Regions from separate parts of the Virgibacillus kimchii genome, predicted to be linked through region 2. Evidence: a T-box and tRNA genes for the amino acid it is inferred to sense, from the RefSeq annotation. Region 2 holds a T-box; the other holds one or more tRNA genes.
The links. The T-box of region 2 lies ahead of serS (serine--tRNA ligase). A T-box ahead of a tRNA ligase gene usually reads a tRNA of that ligase, here a tRNA-Ser.

Region 1: it encodes a tRNA-Ser, which carries the amino acid that the T-box ahead of serS (serine--tRNA ligase) is inferred to sense. The anticodon was not compared.

Annotation. Positions count from the first base shown of each region.
Region 1 covers NZ_AP043951.1:1,059,635-1,069,604, forward strand. Annotated here, with positions in the region: gene ACZ42C_RS05355 (ThiF family adenylyltransferase) at 1-5, opposite strand, end outside; gene ACZ42C_RS05360 (5-formyltetrahydrofolate cyclo-ligase) at 1-576, opposite strand, end outside; gene rpmG (50S ribosomal protein L33) at 756-905, opposite strand; gene ACZ42C_RS05370 (hypothetical protein) at 1,083-1,307, shown strand; gene ACZ42C_RS05375 (hypothetical protein) at 1,338-1,892, shown strand; gene ACZ42C_RS05380 (peptidoglycan D,D-transpeptidase FtsI family protein) at 1,971-4,073, opposite strand; gene ACZ42C_RS05385 (MFS transporter) at 4,149-5,417, opposite strand; gene ACZ42C_RS05390 (superoxide dismutase) at 5,616-6,227, opposite strand; tRNA gene ACZ42C_RS05395 (tRNA-Phe) at 6,452-6,524, opposite strand; tRNA gene ACZ42C_RS05400 (tRNA-Ser) at 6,803-6,895, opposite strand; tRNA gene ACZ42C_RS05405 (tRNA-Ile) at 6,905-6,981, opposite strand; tRNA gene ACZ42C_RS05410 (tRNA-His) at 6,999-7,074, opposite strand; tRNA gene ACZ42C_RS05415 (tRNA-Met) at 7,091-7,167, opposite strand; tRNA gene ACZ42C_RS05420 (tRNA-Asn) at 7,171-7,245, opposite strand; gene ACZ42C_RS05425 (Na/Pi cotransporter family protein) at 7,610-9,235, opposite strand; gene ACZ42C_RS05430 (NfeD family protein) at 9,456-9,970, opposite strand, start outside.
Region 2 covers NZ_AP043951.1:3,145,141-3,155,110, reverse strand. Annotated here, with positions in the region: gene ACZ42C_RS15065 (hypothetical protein) at 1-50, opposite strand, end outside; gene serS (serine--tRNA ligase) at 642-1,910, opposite strand; T-box leader at 1,962-2,192, opposite strand; gene ACZ42C_RS15055 (Uma2 family endonuclease) at 2,272-2,847, opposite strand; gene ACZ42C_RS15050 (hypothetical protein) at 3,253-3,600, shown strand; gene ACZ42C_RS15045 (hypothetical protein) at 4,353-4,757, opposite strand; gene ACZ42C_RS15040 (hypothetical protein) at 5,306-5,854, shown strand; gene ACZ42C_RS15035 (hypothetical protein) at 5,954-6,487, shown strand; gene ACZ42C_RS15030 (hypothetical protein) at 6,662-7,228, shown strand; gene ACZ42C_RS15025 (hypothetical protein) at 7,495-7,866, shown strand; gene ACZ42C_RS15020 (YvrJ family protein) at 7,980-8,150, shown strand; gene ACZ42C_RS15015 (peptidoglycan-binding domain-containing protein) at 8,328-8,765, shown strand; gene ACZ42C_RS15010 (glycoside hydrolase domain-containing protein) at 8,829-9,970, shown strand, end outside.

The sequences.
Region 1 (9,970 bases), 2.1 Mb from region 2:
TTCATATCTGTCCTCCAACCAACCGTTTTCCGTCATTAAATATTGTACCGGAATATCAAACGATTCTTTCGGTATGCTATCCATCAGCTGACTTGAATGAAGCATGGATACAGTCTTATTTGGAAAGTCAATTAAAAAGCGATCGTAAAAACCCCCGCCAAACCCAACCCGATAGCCCTGTCTGTCGAATAATAAACCCGGAACGAATAGAACATCAATATCCTGTTTAGTAATTCTTACTGTTTCCTCAGGCTTTGGTTCCATTAAATTATAATAGACAACTTCCAATTGGCTGTAATCTTCCAATTGATAAAATGTCAGCTTTTTTCCTTTTGGCGAACATTTAGGCACTGCTACCGTTTTACGATCCTTCCAGCCGGCTTCAATCAACGGTTTGGTATCCCATTCAAATCCTTGGGCAATAGTAATGCCGATTGTTTTTGCCTCTTTCCATATGTTTGAATCTGTTAATCGCTTTAAAAATGCTTCCTCCACTTGTTTTTTTTCCTTCTCGGGAAAACTTTTTAGTTTTTGTACGGTATCTGCTCTTAATGCATTTTTATTTATGGAAAACACACTCCTTTTTTACTAATTTAATCTGTTTCCCAATTCGGTTTATTTATTTTAAAATGCCTTGACCATCAAATTGTATGCCAAAATATTATGTTAATTTTATTATAACGGAAATAAGCGGGAAGAAAAAATAAAACCTCTATCGTTCTTCATAAACGATAAAGGCTTCTGCAGTTACATATTTATTTTGTTTCACGATGCAAAGTGTGTTTTTTCAGTCTTGGACTATATTTCATGAGCTCGATACGTTCAGGATTTGTACGTTTATTTTTTGTTGATATATAATTACGATCTCCTGTTTCTGTACAAGCCAAAGTAATGTTTACGCGCATAATTTTCCCTCCAAACTATAAGAAAATTGCTTTTTAGGCAGCGAATATTCTTCTTCGACTTATTTATAATAGCAGATGTTCTTCCAATAGGCAAGAATTGAATGGAAAAAAATTAAGGTTTTCTCTCTATGCAATCTATGTTATAACTATATGTAGAAAAGAAACGGAGGAATAAACATGTTATACGGAATCATTGCCCTTATTGCTGTTGGGGCCGTATTATTTATTCTATCATTTTTTATGAACGATAGAATAGAAGATCTGGAAAGCCAGCTCGAACAGTTCTCCATCACGACCATGCAGGATACATATCAGATGAAAAAGAAAATCAAGATTCTTGAAGAAGAATTGCTGACCGAGGAACTTCCAGAAGAAATCCTTGAAAAAAGAAACCATTCTTAACTTAAAAGAATATTAAAGAGGGAGAAAATCATGAAACAGACCGTACGATCATTTTCCATCGGGTTACTTACAGCAGGTATTGTTATGCTGGTCGGTTTTTACTTTTTTGACAGTGGAACCGGACAAACAAAAGAATTAACAGTGGAGGAAATGGTGCCGCTTGTAGAAGAGGAAGGATACAGGATTATTTCAGAGCAGGATTATATTTCTTTGTCCGTAGGCAATAACGAGCCGGCTGAAGAAGAAGGAGAAGAAGCAAACGAAGAAAGCAATGATGAAGCTGAAGAAGCCGACGAGAGTGCTGAAGAAGAGGAAAACACAGAAGATAATAATTCGAACGGGGATTCCGGCGAAGAAGAGAATGAAGAGGAAGAAGAGATTACTACATACACATTAAATATTGAATCAGGTATGACGACTTCGGAGTTCAGTTCCCTTCTCGAAGAAAATGATATTATTGAAGATGCCGGAGAATTTAATCAGTATATTGAAGACGAGGATTACAGTTTAAGGGTGCAGATTGGTGAGTTCGAACTCACGAGTGACATGAGCATGTATGAAATAGCCGAAGAAATAACGAGATAAAAAAACTTGCAGTAAATATTACTGCAAGTTTTTTTATGCTGATAGGCGTTTAGTTAGTCAGAATCAACCTCAATTTTATTATTCTCCCTCATTCTCTTCCTTTATTTCCTCATCTCTTTCTTCTTTCAGATCAAAATACGTATCCATAATCCTGGTACCAATCATATGAGTAATTTGATGCTGTTCACTTACTCTTCCTGTATACGGAGCAATGATGGCAAATGCCACCTCCGGATCCTCAAACGGTGCATAACCGACCAATGAGAGGTTGTTCGTATCAGCCAGTTTTCTTCCATCAAGATAGTACTCAGTCTCTGCAGTTCCGGTCTTTCCGGCAGGGTTATAATCTTTGTTCTGCCAATGTTCGTACCCTGTGCCTTCAGAAAATTGAAATGCCCGGCGAAAACCTTCCTGCACACGTTCAATTTCTGATTGATCCATCTGAATACGGTTCATTACCTCTGTATTTGTACTGCGATAAACAGGTCCCAATTCATCATCAGAGGAAACCGGGTTGCGGGCTTCCTTGAGAAAATGCGGACGAACACGGTAGCCGTCATTGGCAATAGTTGCAATATATTGAGCCAATTGCATGGCGGTATAAGTGTCATACTGTCCTATTGCGGTGTCCATTAAAAGTCCCGGATCATTTCTTACCGGTCCTTCGTAACCAGTACTTTCAAATGGAAAATCAATCCCTGTCCTGGCGCCAAGGCCAAACTGACGGAAATAGTTGCGCATTTCCTGAAAAGCACTTGTATTAAAACTGGCCGTACTGTTTTCCGGAAAAGGATAACGATGTTCCCCGCCCATTTTCAAAGCAATATAAAACATATAAACGTTGGATGATCTGCTTAATGCAGAATAATCATTTACCGGACCTAGTGTACTGTAAGATCCTTTGCTTGGTGTGCCGGCAATATTGATCGGGCTGTCATAAAATGTTTGGCCCGGTGAAATAACTCCTGACTCATAGCCCGCAAGTACAGTTGCACCTTTGACAGTAGACCCAGGAGCATGCGCATCATATAAAATCTTTTGTTCAGCATTACTGACTTCCCTTTCATCATGATCATACGTTTGACCGCTCACTGCAAGAAGCTCACCGGTTTTTGGATTAATTACAACGGCAAGTGCATCCTGCAAATATTGATTTTGATATGGATGCTTATTAATGGCTGCTTCCAGTTCCTCCTGGACAATATTGTCCACTTCCTCCTGGAATTCCATATCAATGGTCAATACGAGATCCTTTCCTCTTTCCCCTTCCACTACAGTTTCTGTTTCAATCACTCTGCCGTCACTTGTTGTTGTATATTGAATTTGTTCTTTCCTTCCACGGAGCAAATCCTCATAATATGTTTCCAGACCGCTTCGGCCCACACGATCATTCCGAGAGTAACCTCTCGTTAAATATTGGTCTTCTTCCTCCCGTGGGATCCCCTGCTCCTGGGTTGTAATCGATCCGAGTATGTTCCTTAATGTATTTCCATACGGATAATCGCGATCCCAGTCTGTTGTTGCATTAACTCCCGGGAGCCTGTCCAGATTCTCGGCAACCCGGGCATATTCTTCCGGTGTTACATCTTCATTTTTAATGATTTGCGGTGTTAATGAATAAGCTTTATCAAGTTCCTTTTTTATGGCAATAATTTCAAGATCCTTCTCAGTAACATCTTCATATTCCTCTTCCGTAATTAACTCCAGTGTTTCGTTGTATACCTCTGCATTGCTCAAATCGGATGTGTCAATATCGGACTCTCTAAGCCTTTCTTCAGCATCATCCTGGTTGTTTAAATACCAATATTCCTGCTTATCCCTTTCGGTAATCCCTTTCAGGTCATCTTCACTGTCCATCGATATAAGCTCTGCCAGCTCCACAGCAATTTCAAGCCGGTCATCAGCCTGTGTTCCTTTTGCCGGCGTATAAGTAATGGAATATAACGGCTTGTTGTCCACAATGACATTATGATTGCTGTCATAAATTTTCCCCCGGGGGACAGGAATCTTGGTTGTATCCTGAATCGTACGTTCAATTTCATCCTGAAAATCCTGTCCCTGTAATATTTGAACAACCCCAAGCTGCATAATCAGCACGGAGAATAATAAAAATACGATAAAAAATAGTATGTTTATACGAAAGGGAAGTTGTGCCTTTTTCTTCTTTTTTCTTTTAACCATTCTTTTCTTCTCCCCCAAATGCTTCAAGTATCATAAATATAATTATAGCACGTAATTTCCCAAATTCTAACCTGTTTATCTATTTTTTTCGTCGGTAATCTGTTCTTTAATTAATACCTCTTTCTTTTGCTTGCTGCCTAAATGAATATTTTTGGAAAATAAATAAATGAATATCGGCCCCAAGCCAAAAACAGCCAGTAAATATGGGATAACCGTCTCCGCATCGAACAAAGAAACAGCAAGAAGAAATACAGAAATGGAAGTTACTCTGCCGATATTAATGAACAATTCCCGTACAACAATATATTCCACCCTGAAATCCTTTGCTTTCCAGGCCTTACCTATAACATCATAGGTTAATGATATATAAGGCACATTAATAATCGGATAGGCAACTCCGATTAAAATAGCATATATAATCAGCCGAAAATAATTGATATCAAATAAAATGATAAAAATGGAAAAATAAAGGATGAGTGATCCGGTCAGAATTGCTTTTTTCCTTAAAGCAGGCTTAATAAATTTAGTTGCAGCAAAATAAAATAAAAGGGATAAACCGGATAAGACTAAATTGAAAGTCCCCAGAGCAAATTCACTCTGCGTGATAAGGAAGACCCATATGGCAATGATAAAAGCGAATATTCCTTCTCTCAAACCTTGAAAGGTGTTTGCATACAAAATTCTTTTCCAGTTATTATTATTATGCCTTTCCTGCAAAATCCTTCTAAAATGAAAACTTCCTTCAGCTTGCCTTCTGTTCAAAAAGAAGCTGCCGGCAACTGCACAAATGAATAATATGAAGGAAATTGTAAATATGACTGTATAACCTATCGTATCCTCCATTTTTGCAATAATGGTCCCCGCCAATATCGGACCGATCATACCACCGAAAGACTGGAGTACACCTAAGAACCCATTAAAAAAATCCCGCGTTTCCGGTTCTGTAATCTCAAAAGTAAGCACATTAAAGGCCAGCCAGTAAAACCCGTAACCAATCCCAAGGATACTCCCCAACATAAAGTTATATTTGGTTGCCTGGTCTCCTATCAGTAGAACAGCCAGAAAAAAAAGAGAAAGGAAAATAACACCCAATCGCAGTACAATAACCCTGTCAATCTTTTTGGCAATCTTCCCTGCCAAAATAAATGTAATTGGCTGGAATATAAATATAGCCAAATTATACATAGCTATCGTAATATAATCTCCCGACTGTCTCCATAAATAAATATTGACAAATGTATTGGACAGAAAAATTCCCAATGAATAAAGGCCGCCAATAACCAACAGCAAGATCAGATCTTTATTTATATCTATATCATCCATAAATGAAAGACTTTTTCGCATATCCATACTCCTTTTTGTTCTCTTCTTTTAGTTTGAACAATAAAGAGTGAGATATGCAGCAGGCGGATCGAATAAGATGCATGGGTACTTGTAATGTGAAATCGGCTAATGATACACCAGCATACAGCTTTCTATACACGCAAAAAGGAGTACGTGAATAAAAAATCCACATACTCCCTTTATTAATTAACCATATTATTATTTTGCTTCATTATAGTTTTTTTCTACTTCGTCCCAGTTCACGACATTCCAAAATGCTTTTGCATATTCAGGACGTTTGTTTTGGTATTTCAGATAATAGGCATGCTCCCAGACATCAAGGCCCAATAATGGTGTTTTACCTTCCATTACAGGTGTATCCTGGTTAGGTGTGCTTGTAATAGCCACTTCTCCGTTGTCAAGGACCAACCATGCCCAGCCGGATCCAAAACGACCTGCAGCAGCAGCTTCAAACTCTTCCTTAAACTTCTCAAAGCTGCCAAATTTACTGTTGATTTTATCTGCCAGCTCTCCAGATGGTTCGCCGCCACCGTTAGGAGACATAATTTTCCAGAATAATGTATGGTTTGCATGTCCTCCACCATTATTTCTAACAGCTGTGCGGGCACTTTCAGGTACTGCATCAAGATTGGATAAAAGCTCCTCCAGGGATTTGTCCTGAAGATCCGCATGCCCTTCCAAAGCAGCGTTTAGCTTTGTAACATAAGTGTTGTGATGCTTTGTGTGGTGAATGTTCATCGTTTCTTTATCGATTGTAGGTTCTAAAGCATCGTATGCGTATGGTAATTCCGGTAATTCAAATTTTGCCATGATTTACTTCCTCCTCTAATAAATGATTTTATTAAAAGGAATGAAAATTCACCCTTTAATCCAAGATTATCAAAGCATATCACTTCTTGCAAATTATATGCATAAGATTAACACCTGGTTATCATAGCTATACCTTTTTATTTCATGAATGAAACTGTATTCCAATATGTCATCCACTTTTATGGCGGAAACAAAAAAACAAGCAAGTTGCTTGTTTTGCAAGATGGCTCGGGACGGAATCGAACCGCCGACACAGGGATTTTCAGTCCCTTGCTCTACCGACTGAGCTACCGAGCCAATTTTAAAGTAGTATTTACTATGGAGCATAGCAGTCACGAAAGGTTGCCCGTCGTTTTGCATGCGTTTTCGGTGATGCGGCAGTCCTCGCAGGCCTGCACATGGTAGTTGATCGATGAAGCAGGCGGCCTGTTACTCCTGCATCTTCCAGTTTATTCATGGATGTTATGTGCTTCGGAGTTACTCGAAGCTTAATCGGAAGAAGCTTTGCTCGTTGCTCTACCGACTGAGCTACCGAGCCTTACTCGATCTGAATTTTCATCTGAAATTGTTATGTATGGAGGAGGTAGAGGGATTCGAACCCCCGCGCGGTTTGACCCGCCTGTCGGTTTTCAAGACCGATCCCTTCAGCCAGACTTGGGTATACCTCCAAGGAATTATGGTGGACCCTGCAGGACTCGAACCTGCGACCGATCGGTTATGAGCCGATAGCTCTAACCAGCTGAGCTAAGGGTCCTTATTTTTTTAATTAAATGGGGCGACCGGTGGGGATCGAACCCACGTATGCCGGAGCCACAATCCGGTGCGTTAACCACTTCGCCACGACCGCCGTATGTTTTTATAAATGGTAGCGGCGGAGGGGATCGAACCCCCGACCTCACGGGTATGAACCGTACGCTCTCGCCAGCTGAGCTACACCGCCACATGGCTCCACAGGTAGGATTCGAACCTACGACCGATCGGTTAACAGCCGATTGCTCTACCACTGAGCTACTGTGGAATATATACATGCATTTCTGCCAGTTAATTCGGCAAAGTTGTTCAATAAATTGCTCGTCGTGTTGCAAGATGATTCTTGAAGCTGCACTCCTCGCAGACCTGCACATAGAAGTTAATTCGATGATGTTAGCGGTCTGCTCTACCACTGAGCTACTGTGGATTGAATTGGGAAAAAATAAGTAATTATTACTTTTTCAATATCGTTCACTATGACAGCGACAAGATATAATTTATCATGTTCGACAGGTTCTGTCAACACTTTTTATACAGATTTCTGTTTACCTTTGAAATATATGTAATTAGAAGAAAAGCAGACAAACGAAGTATTCATTCGACTGCTTTTCTTCTTTTTCAATACATCAGGATTAATCACCCAATACCTCTTCAGCAATGTTTACCGCGTGATCACCGATTCTTTCCAGGTTGCTGATAATGTCGACAAATACGATTCCTGCCGACCCCGTGCATAATCCCTCATTCATACGAATGATATGTTTTTTCCGGAAATTTCTTTCCATCTTGTCTATTTGGTCTTCTTTTTGCACGACTGCCAAAGCTTTTTCCCTATCCGTTCCCTGCAGTGCTTCGACTGCCTGTTTAACGGTAAGAATGGTCAAATCGAACATTTCATTCAAATCTTCATTCGCTTGGTTTGTCATTTGAACTTTATTGGATATTTTATAATCGATTAATTCAATGATGTTTTCAAAATGATCGCCAATTCTTTCTATATCCCGTACAGTGTCCATTAAAGCAGTATGTTTGGCACTCTCCAGTTCTGACAATGAACCTGAGGAAATATCAATCAGATAATCAGTAATTTTACGATCCAGATTATTTAGAGCACCCTCAATTTGCATCGCCATTTCTGCGTGCTTCTGCTGGTTTGTATTTAAATATTTCGCAGTTTCTTCCAATCCCTGTGAAGCATATTCTCCCATGCGAATAATCTCGGCCTTTGATTGATCCAATGCAAGGGTTGATGATTGCTGTATAAAAATGGGATCAAGATGTACCGGTTTATATTGAACAATTACATCTTTACCTGGTACAAGCTTAGTAATAAACCAGGCTAATGCTCCGATAAATGGAAACTGAATAATAGTGTTAACAATATTAAAGCTTCCATGCGCGAAAGCAATGGTCATTTCCGGATTTAAGCTAAATTGGGCCTGGAGAAATGATACATACTGTGTGAACAATCCAAGTAATAAAACACCTATGGTTGCCCCGATTAAATTAAAGGTTACATGGGTAAATGCAGCTCTTCTGGCAGCTACAGAAGCACCGATCGAAGCTAAAATCGCCGTGATGGTCGTTCCCAGGTTATCACCAAACAACACTGGAAGTGCCGCACTTAAACTTATGGCATCCTGCCCATATAATCCCTGCAGCACACCTATGGTCGCGGTGGAACTTTGCACAATTAAAGTGAATACAGTACCAATCACTACTCCCAAAATAGGTGTATCACTCATGCTTACGGTTAATTCCCTAAAAACATCCAAGTGACGCAAAGGAGACATTCCACTGCTCATTAATTCCAGACCTAAAAAAAGAGCACCGAAACCGAACACGGCCTGTCCAACAGCAGTTACTTTCTGATGCTTAAAAAAGAATATCAGGAAAGCCCCTGCAGCAACAATTGGCAATGCGTATGCACCAAGATCAAAACCAATAATAAATGCAGTTACTGTCGTTCCGATATTCGCACCCATAATAACCCCGATTGCTTGTCTGAAACTCATAAATCCGGCGTTCACCAGGCCAATGGTTAATACCGTGGTGCCGGTACTGCTTTGGATCAGAATAGTGACTATAATACCTGCTAATACACCCATAAATGGATTGCTGGTAAATCGGTCAAGGATATCCCTTAAACGGTCTCCGGCTGACTTTTGCAGTCCATCTCCCATATATTTAATACCCAAGAGAAATATACCCAGGCCGCCAATAAATTCAAATATTAATGTTTGAATATCGATTTCCAAAATCGAGCCCTACCCTTCGTCACGCTGTAGAAATTTTGTCGCATACCATCTAATTATTAAATGAAAATAAACCATTTGTAAAGCTTTTATGCAAAAATTTACGTAGAATTTACAATGGCTCATATGTTTATGATGTACCACCATTCCTTTCTCATCCATGTAGGGTGGGATCATACAAAAAAAGATAATATTCCTATCCGGAAAATTATCTTCTTTTTTGTTACTTCTTTACTTTTTCTACAAGTATCTTTGTGCCATCCACCTGTACGACTTTTATTTCGGAACCCTTTTCAATCCATTGCCCATTGGAAACGGCACTATAGTCTTTATTATTAATCCTGATTGTACCGACGGGGCGAAGGTCGTTCAGAGTAATACCTTCCTGGCTGACCAATTGTTCGTAGGATTCATTGATCGAGTTATAGCCAGCTTCCTTTGTCAGCTGATCTCTCAGCGTGATTTTATCCCACATCTGACGGCGTTTGAATACTTTTAAAAACAGAAAGGAAGCGCCACCACCAAGCAGAACACCCAGTACTGCATATAAACCACTTGTCAAATCGGGTGCTGCAAGAGCAACTGATATAAGCATGCTGGCCAGCCCCAATGTAGCCAGTGTACCGTCATTTAATAATTTTCCATCGATTACAATGAGTAATAATCCGGTAAAGTAAATAATAAGCATGAGAATAAAAGAGCTCGTTTCAACATAGGCGGTAAAATATACTGTAATAA
Region 2 (9,970 bases):
TCGTGTATAAAATCAATTAACCTTTTTAGTTCTTCACGGTTAACCCTCATTTAAAACACCACCTTGTTATTTTCTCCCCATTATACCACCTAATTTAATTATTTTCAGGACCTTATAAACGTTTCTCTTCTTACAAATTTATGTGAAAAGAAAGCCCATGAAGGACGTACCCCTCTTTAGAGATGGACGAATTTCCACTCAGACAAGGGGTAGCTTTTGCTGCCTTAGATGTCTGAAAATACGATATTTTGAATACAAATACAAGTAAAAGTCTTTAATTCATTCTCGTTCATTGAAAATTGAATATCGTATGAGGTTGGGCGACTCAACTCATGTTGTTCATAAAACGATATGTGTCGTAAAACAAAAGACGTTAAAATATATCGAACGAAAAAAGCTGTAAGTATGGTCGTAGTACCGTAGCCCTATCTGCTATACGCACAGGATAGGGAGGGGTAATGAGATACCCCAATCTTGAGGACTGTTCAAAACAGAAATGGATTGTGAACGCTTAGTCACTCAAGAATCCCACCCGTTAAATCTTAAGGTTTAGGGCTTGCGACTTTAGTCGTAGGACTCTCAAAGCACGATATGATTATAAAGAAATTGTGTTTATCATAGAAATTAATGTATCTATATTGTTATTTAATCACTTCCACACCACCCATATACGGCTGCAATGCTTCGGGTACTTTCACGGAGCCGTCTTCCTGCTGGTAATTCTCCAAAATAGCAGCAACAGTACGGCCGATGGCAAGTCCGGAACCGTTTAATGTATGCACATATTCCGGTTTTCCATTTGCTTCTCTCCGAAAACGGATGCCTGCCCGCCTTGCCTGGAAATCCTCAAAGTTGGAGCAGGAAGAAATCTCCCTGTACGTGTTTTGTGCCGGGATCCATACCTCAATATCGTATTTTTTTGCAGCAGTAAAGCCCAGATCCCCAGTACACATCCGCATGACACGATACGGCAGATTCAATAGCTGCAATACTTTTTCCGCATCGTTTGTCAGTGTTTCCAGCACCTCATAGGATTCTTCCGGTTTTACAAAATGCACGAGCTCCACTTTGTTGAACTGGTGCTGACGGATTAACCCGCGGGTATCCCTTCCCGCAGAACCTGCTTCAGAGCGGAAATTAGCGCTGTAGGCCACATATTTTTTCGGTAGATCCATTAAAATTTCATCCCGGTGATAATTGGTGACAGGAACTTCGGAAGTTGGAATAAGAAAATAATCCATATCCTCAATGAGAAATGCATCCTCTTCAAATTTCGGCAGCTGTCCTGTTCCCGTCATGCTTTGTCTGTTTACCATTTGCGGCGGAAGCATTTCTGTGTAACCATGCTGATCGGCATGCAAATCCATCATGAAATTAATTAAGGCACGTTCCAGTCTTGCTCCCAGGCCTTTATAAAATACAAAGCGGCTTCCGGTTACTTTACCTGCACGATCAAAATCCACAATATCCAGATTGGTGGCCACATCCCAATGAGGCTGTGCTTCAAATGGGAATTCCGGTTCTTCTCCCCATTTTCTTTCCACCACATTGTCCTCTTCATCTTCCCCGATTGGCACACTTTCATGAGGAATATTCGGGATGGAAAGCAGCATATAGTTCAGGCTTTCCTCTACTTCTTTTAATTCTTTGTCCAAAGCAGAGATTTTATCCCCAACAGCACGCATTTTCTGAATTGCTGGCTCTGCATCTTTTTTCTCTTTTTTCAGTACAGAAATTTGCTTGGATGCTTCATTTCTTTTTGCTTTCAGTTCTTCTGTTTCAGAAATTAAATTTCTCCGCTTTTCATCGTATTCCTCGAATTTGTTCAGTTCTGATAAATCCTCTCCTCGATGGGAAAGCTTTTCTTTCACTTCCTGCAAATTATTTCTTAGGTATTTCATGTCCAGCATGGCTTTTCCTCCTTATATGATTTTATTGCATTAAAAAACTCCCATCCCTAATATAGGGACGAGAGTTGTATTTCCCGCGTTGCCACCCTTGTTGAAGAAAAATATCTTCCGGCTCATGATTGTTAACGGCACCAGACCGGGTTTATTTACAGATGAAGGAATGCCTTCACTTTTCATAAACCAGTTCAAGGATGGATTCACAATACACTCACATCGATTTTCACCAGCCATCGACTCTCTTAGGAAAGTGGTACTGCTACTGCTTCCTGTCATAACTTTGCTGTTAATTTAAAATATATCATATCTGATTTAAAAGCTTAATGCAAGTGTTATTCGGATCTGATTTGTTTACCCTGACACATTACATCCGGAAAATTTGCTCCAGATCTAATTCCAATCCACTTAAAACATGAGCGGAAACGGAGTCATTTTTTGTAAAGACTCCTTGAAATTGATAATGACCGTCAATTAAAACATGTTTTTCCACAGCATCATTAACTGGATCTACAAGCCAGTACTCTTTTACACCAGCTTTTTCATAAAGCTGATATTTCTTCCAGCGGTCCAATTTCACAGAGGAAGGAGAAATAACTTCAATGATCAAATCCGGTGACCCATTACAGCCTTTATCATCCAGTTTTTCTTTATCGCACACCATTGACAAATCGGGCTGTACGACATTATCTATTTCATCAACCTGTTTGTTTTCCGTTAGCAACCTTACATCAAATGGTGCAAAATATACTTCACATTCTTTATCTCGCAGGAAATCCGTAAAGGCTGCAGATAATTCTCTGAGAACATGTTGATGTTTGCGTGAAGGAGCAGGTGACATATTGAAAATTTCCCCGTCTATTAACTCCACTCTTTCTCCTTCATCCCATGTGAGATAATCAGCGTACGAGTATTTTCTTTCTTCTTCGCTTGGAATGGCCATCAAATCATCCCTTCAACTTATACTTAACATCATTTTACCATAACCAAAAATACATTACATATTTCTGTGTATCCCTTCTGTCTAAATACCGGATTTTGATGTAGCCAATATTTAATTAATGTTGTATTGCCAGTATATGAAATTATATTTCCATTACCCTATTGAATAAACAAAGCGTGGTTGACCCAGAATATGCTCCGGTTACAAGAATATGGTATGAGACTCACCAATACCATATGAAGAGCGTTCGATGTTTATAAGAACTACAAGATATTTAGAATGTTTTGAGGGGTATATATATACTGACACAAATACAGGGCTGGGACACTATGTATATTCAGGGTTTTTATTCGCTTGTGACGGACACATGCCGATTCCACCAGCTAAAGATGAGGAGTATAAGGAATGAAATTTTTAACTAAATTATTAGCGTTCATATTCCTGCTATTTGGCTCTATTGTACTTGTTAATCAAGGAGCTAGTGCAAACCAGATTGATAGTAATGGTGTTGAATTGCAAAGCACTAATTCTATAGTAGAATATGCTCATATAGATCATCCCGTGCGCGACTGGGAAAGAGGGTTAGTAACATTCCCAGATCAAATATGGCGTACGGTAGGAAATTATGGTGGGTATTTGTACTTACAAAGTTTTGAAGAACTACCAGGTGCAATTCTTAAAACGAATTACAGAGGTACATTGTATTTACACGCTGTGCCGCCACGTGAACTTGATCCAGAAGAAGAACAGTAAGAAGAGGTAGATTTGCATTATAGTTATATGAAGAGTTTTCGAACTTGATTAGTAGCAGTATTGCTTTTTAATTCACTTCCATTGGTAAATATCCTAACTCTATATAGAGGGGTATTCTGCTAACGGTGACATAGGTTAAATTTCATCATTAAAAAAGTGGTGCTCGCCAAAACACTACTGGTATCACTTTTTGTTCAACTTTTTTTTCTACAAATGTAACATAAGGTCTTGATAAATCTAAGACTAATCCTTTATATTTGCTTACTTGATCTGAATCTTCAATTTGGAAATCTGAATGACTGATCTCTGTTAAATTCTCGTTAAGCTCTTTATTACCTTCTTAAAATGTGAATTCTATTTCTAAAGACTCATTCTCATTTTCAAACTGAACCACCAGTTTGTCATCTTTCAGCTCATATATCCCTTCTTCACCATCAAGAGAATTAGTGATTATTTTTCCATCTAAAAATTCTAATGTCATTATAGAGTGATGATTAGCAGGATCGTTAGGGTTTGATCTTTCGCTAACATCGAAAGTTTTCCCCGATAATTCGTCGATATTGCTACAAGTTGATAATAAAAGTACAGTTAATGCTGACAGAAAAACAAATCATTTAATTATAATTGATAACCTTCATTGCTTATAAAGTTTATATAGCTTCATTTATAATGTATATTCATAATAAACCATAAATTACTTTTCATCTAAATAATATGAAATAATTAGGTGTTATTGAATATAAAGCATTTCTTCAATATATATGAATTCTAACCTTGGGCATGGGGTAATGTTTATATTTGAGCTCGGTATTGCTTTTAGCAAGTGCTTTTCCAACTGCCGGGTACCAGTTATATAGACTGTTTGCATTTTCGCCGAAACGATTATATACTTTCTCAGTCAAATCGCTCACACTGAGCAGGCGGGAGAGAAGCCCTTCCTGACCTGGCGTGTTTTCCAGATCTTTGACCGTTTGATCTACATCGAAGCCGTCTGTTCGTGCAAGAAATCCGGGGCGGATCGCACGACGTGTAACTGGCGCCTGGAATTGTTTAACCATATCGGCGAGCATGTTCTTGGTCGGGTAGTAGGCACCTTCGTTAAGACGTGCCGGTGTTTTATTTGACTTATTAGTTTTCGATAAAGATGTATTTTTCATTATAGAACGCTCCTTTTGATTTTCGCTTTTGTTCGATTTATCGGTGCGGTATGCCGCACGGTATTTACTTTGTATGACTTATGACATGTTGTACACCATACGTATATAATAATAACAAATGTTTGCTGCATATCATACGTACAGAGGGGCGCACCGTATGTCTAACGCTCTTTCATACGGTGTGTATTTAATAAAAAAAATAAATCTTTACAAAACGTCAATTATTTAATATTGACGTTCTTTTACTTTAAAAAGATTTTAATGTTTAAAGTGAAAAAAAACAAAAAGGTACTCCAGCAAAATAGTTGAAGAAAGTCTGTTGTTAAGTTTAGAAAAAGGGTGTAGTTTTTCATTACTTTTTGGGGGATATAGACAGCAAAAAAACTTGTTATTCTATTAATAAGCAATACCCTTGAGTGGTCGCAGCCTGGGTAACCGTCCACGATAATATTGATCTTGTTATTAATAAAAAGGGGTGTTGTGGTCAGATTGGTCTGATATCGATATCCGCACCAAAACAAAAAACAGAAAAAAGGAGAATGTAAAAAATGGCTTACAATATTCACATCAATACCTATGGTCAAAATATCCCAGTTTGGGATAGGGACGCACCTTCTGGCCAAAGGACGCAAGTAGGTACTTTATTGCAAAATGAATTGTTTAACCGATTGTATGCTCAAGGTGAGCGCGATGTTCATGCTTACAGGATTCATTTTTATTCCCCAACAGGACCAAGATTTGGAACCATTTATACCAATCCAGAGGCGGGTGGCACTTCAGCAGCATATACAACACATACTGCTGATTCTATAACAGACATCGGACAAACATTCAGAGTAAGGCGTAGGTGTCGAATCTTCAGAGGAACAAGTCGTGTTGAGTATATTTACTCTGGTGATAGAGTTGTGATCCCTTCGAATAACAATTCCCAAGGTGGAGAATCACACCCTTATAGGTTGTATATTACAGGGTATATTAAAAATGGAGTTTATCATTCTGCAATTGAACATGGTGCAAGTAATTTATGGTGTGATACAGACTATGAAATAGGTTATTCTATGGGTCACCAGGTTACAACATATTCAACAAGATGGTAGGAATAAAGCCGGAGGGGACCCTTCGGCTTTATTAATACTTGAATTTGTAATTATTAAATAATAATATGTATGTAAGCTGTTTTTTTTAGGAGGGGTTTTATGAAATCAAAGAAAAGTATAAAGTGGCTGTTTATAACTGGATTAACGATGGCTTTTGTTTTTATAACAGTGATGCTATTAGGCGCTTTTGTTAATTTGAATGGGGAAAAAACAGCTATGGGCGATCCAGCTATGGTTGAGCAAAAAAATTATATTAAAAAGGGCAAACCAATGAAAGAAAATAATAATGATCCTGATATAAAAAAGACACTCAAAAAAGATACAGAAATGGGGATAGTCGTTCCTGAATATAGTTCATTTGAAGAATATGTTTCAAATATGGTAAAGAATTTTAACGGTGAAACCGAAATGAAAGACATATATACAACGGAGAATTTCAAATATCATTTGGTTGTGACCTCAACTAATTATTTAAAATACTATAATGATGCTGGGGAAGTACCAAACGAATTACAGCAGTTAGTAGATGATGGGATAAAAGTTACTGATGGATTTGAAAATGCTGAAGATCCAGACCAATATTACAATGAACTTAAAAAAATACATAGCCAATTAGAAAAAAACATAAAGTAAAGTCTTTCATGGTAACCTTTCTAATTTAGATATTAACCCCCGTTTCGATCAAGAAAAAAACGCAGTAGACGTTACGATAGAGGAGACCAAAAAAATTATAAAAGGTGAAAAACTGGATTTTTGAATCATAGTAAATCTGAGCGAGTGATTGAATTTACAAGGAGATGTGATCCCGTGCGAAAGTTAACATCATTTGTATTATTATTAGCTGTGACCGTTATTTTGGTATTCGTAGTGAGTAATGATACGACAAATGCAGATAGAGAAAGTGAGCCAGTGCCCAAAGAGGATATAGAAACCAACAGGATGGATAATGATGAAAGGCCCGATTTGGCTGCAAGAGGAAAAGATGGTCCTATTCGATATCCAACTAACGATAATTTACGATTGGCTCATACAGAAATAGCAGTTATAACGTATAATGCCTCTTTTAATAACGGTGGTAAACCTATAAATCAAGATCTTTTCCAAGATCATTTGTATGGAGTAAAGGGACTATTAACTGCAATCCAATATGATGGTGAAAAAAAGGATGAGTTGCAAAAAGCCATTGATTTGACAAATCAGGCTATTGAACAAAATGCAGGGAAAGGCGATCCGATTTTAGATGACATCCACCAAATTGTACATGATTTATTAGAGTATTTTGATGGGGAAGCTAAGGACATAGAAGTTGATGAAACAGGTGTCCCAATAAATGAGGAAGATAAAACACCAGGAATTGATTATTCAAAGAAATAATATAAGCATAGCTTGGGGTATCGACATATAAATAAGTCTTTACAAAACGTCAATCTTAATAGGTTGGCGTTTTTTTTGACTAAAAGGTATAAGGGTGGAGTTTTTCATTACTTTTTGAGGGATAAAAGCAGTCAAAAAACTTGTTATTGTAGTAATAAGCCAACCCCTTTAGTGGTCGCAACCTGGGTAACCGTCCATATCAAAAAGGTGGTTTTGGTTAGATTGATCTAGTATCGATACGAGTATCAAAAAAAGGAGGATGTTATATGGCTCACTTTTCGCAGGAGCAAAATTATAATTGGGGTATTGTCGATAAATACATTGCCGTAAATGGTAGTACTGATTACAGTTCCTACAATCCGGGTGCATCAATAATACAGTTTTCTATGAGTCCAGGCTATGATTGGGGCGGTAGGCCATTCAATTACACGCTCACTTTGGAGCGCCAGGTAGGAGGTAGTTGGGTAGCCGAAGAGCTTATTAGTGGTTCTTTCACCAGAAGCACAACCAGATCTTTCACTTTGCATGGGAAACCGTCAGGAGTATATCGAATTAAAGGGTATTTTGGTTATGATACCCACCCAAGCGCCGAGAGACAAAATATCACAGGAACCTTCATGGTTAGAAGGTCAGCTTAAAAGATTAAAGCAACCCTCTTTTTTAACTTTGGGAGGGTTGCTTTCTTATTATATGTTCGGTTTTTTTGGTTGCTTTTTCTGGCATTGGTGAGTCTGGTAGGGAGGTGGATTAAATGGCAACAGAAGACATTCCGACTTGGATCAGCATAGTAGGTAATTTTGGATTCCCTATTGCTATAACTGTGTATCTGTTTGCCCGATTTGAACGTAAGCTAGATGGTTTGGAAAAAGTGATATTAGAATTATCTGCAGTTATCAAAAGACTTAAAAATAAAGGAGATTGATTTTCTAATTCTGTTAGAGTTATCTCAATTAAAATATGTATTATTGGATGGTTGCCACCAGAATACTTTATGTATACTTTTTCGTTACTTTTGCGCAGATAAGCTCCCGTATTATATAAACTGAGAGTTTAAAAAGGGTTCAAACAATAACACGAGGGAGGAAGTAATGTGGATGAGATGGTATTAGCAGTTCAGGAGTGGGTAAATGAAAACTATGGGGATCATCCCGGGTCAAACAGAATTCCAGAAAATGGACGGACAGGTTGGAGTACAGTATATGCTTTAACTCGAGCGTTGCAAATTGAATTAGGAATAACAGATACAGCGAATAATTTTGGGCCAGGTACTGAAGCTGCATACAGAGAATTTGGAGAAATGTCCTTAGGTAACGTACCTGATACAACCCAAGGAAGAAATATTGTTCAAATTCTCCAAGGGGCGTGTTGGTGTAAAGGGTATAATCCAGGGGGGTTTAATGGAGATTTTGGTCCAGCAACTGAACAAGCAGTTATAGGATTACAACAAGATGCTGGATTACCACAACAAGATGGAGTAGTTTACGTTCACGTATTTAAAGCATTCTTAACTATGGATGCATACGTACTACCCCCTTGAGGAGATGCCCAGGTAAGAGAAATTCAGCGAACATTAAATAATAACTATTATCAATATTCAGGAGTGCAGCCTTGTGATGGTCATTACCAAAGACAAACAAATCAAGCGCTAGTTTATGCTTTACAAACTGAAATTGGCATCCCTGCCGGTGAACAAACAGGTACAGTTGGACCAACGACTAGAGAATCGCTTCCAACCTTGGGGGTTGGGAATGCAGGGAGTTTTGTTGAATTGTTTCAATATGCTCTGTATTTTAATGGTTATAGTGTTGGCATATTTGATGGGATTTATGGTAATGGAACGATGCAAACAGTAATGGAATTTCAAGAATTTACCGCCCTAGATGTTGACGGGATAGCGGGAAAACAGACTTGGCTTTCAGCACTTATTAGTACAGGTGATCCAGATCGCAGGGGTACAGCTAGTGATGGAATAACAGAAGTGACACCAGCAAGAGCACAAACACTTGTAGATGAGGGATATGTTATTATAGGTCGCTATCTGACAAACGTTCCAGGTGGACTAAATAAACGATTGCAGCCTGATGAGTTACAAACCATTTTTAATGCGGGGTTGTCTGTGTATCCGATTTTCCAAGAAAGCCATGCCAATGCAAGTAACTTTTCATACAATCAAGGTTATGAAGATTATCAAAATGCTTTCCAAGCAGCAGCCTCATATGGATTTCCGGAGGGTACAACTATATATTTCGCTGTAGATTTTGATGTATTAGGCCATGAAATTACTAATGCCATTATACCTCATTTTTCGGGTTTAAACGCAGCTAAAAATGATATGGGAAATCAGTATAATATCGGTATTTATGGTCCCCGAAATGCATGTATACAGGTGTCTGAAAGAGGATACGCAGATTATAGTTTTGTTAGTGGGCTATCGACTGGTTTTAGTGGAAATTTAGGGTTCCCGTTACCTGATAATTGGTCCTTTGATCAGATTTCTACAATCACTATAGGTACTGGTGCTGGAGCAATTAATATTGATAACAATATTAACTCAGGAAGAGATAGCGGGGTTTCATTTATTGATGATAGTGTGGAAGACCCTGGAGAATTGCCAGTAGACCCTAACACGTTATCCTATGCTCAATTTCAACTTATTTCATCAGGAGCGTCTAGTTTTGCCAATGAGGAAGGGAATTTAGACGTTGATACTATAAATTATCTTACTAGCAGTTATTATAGAAA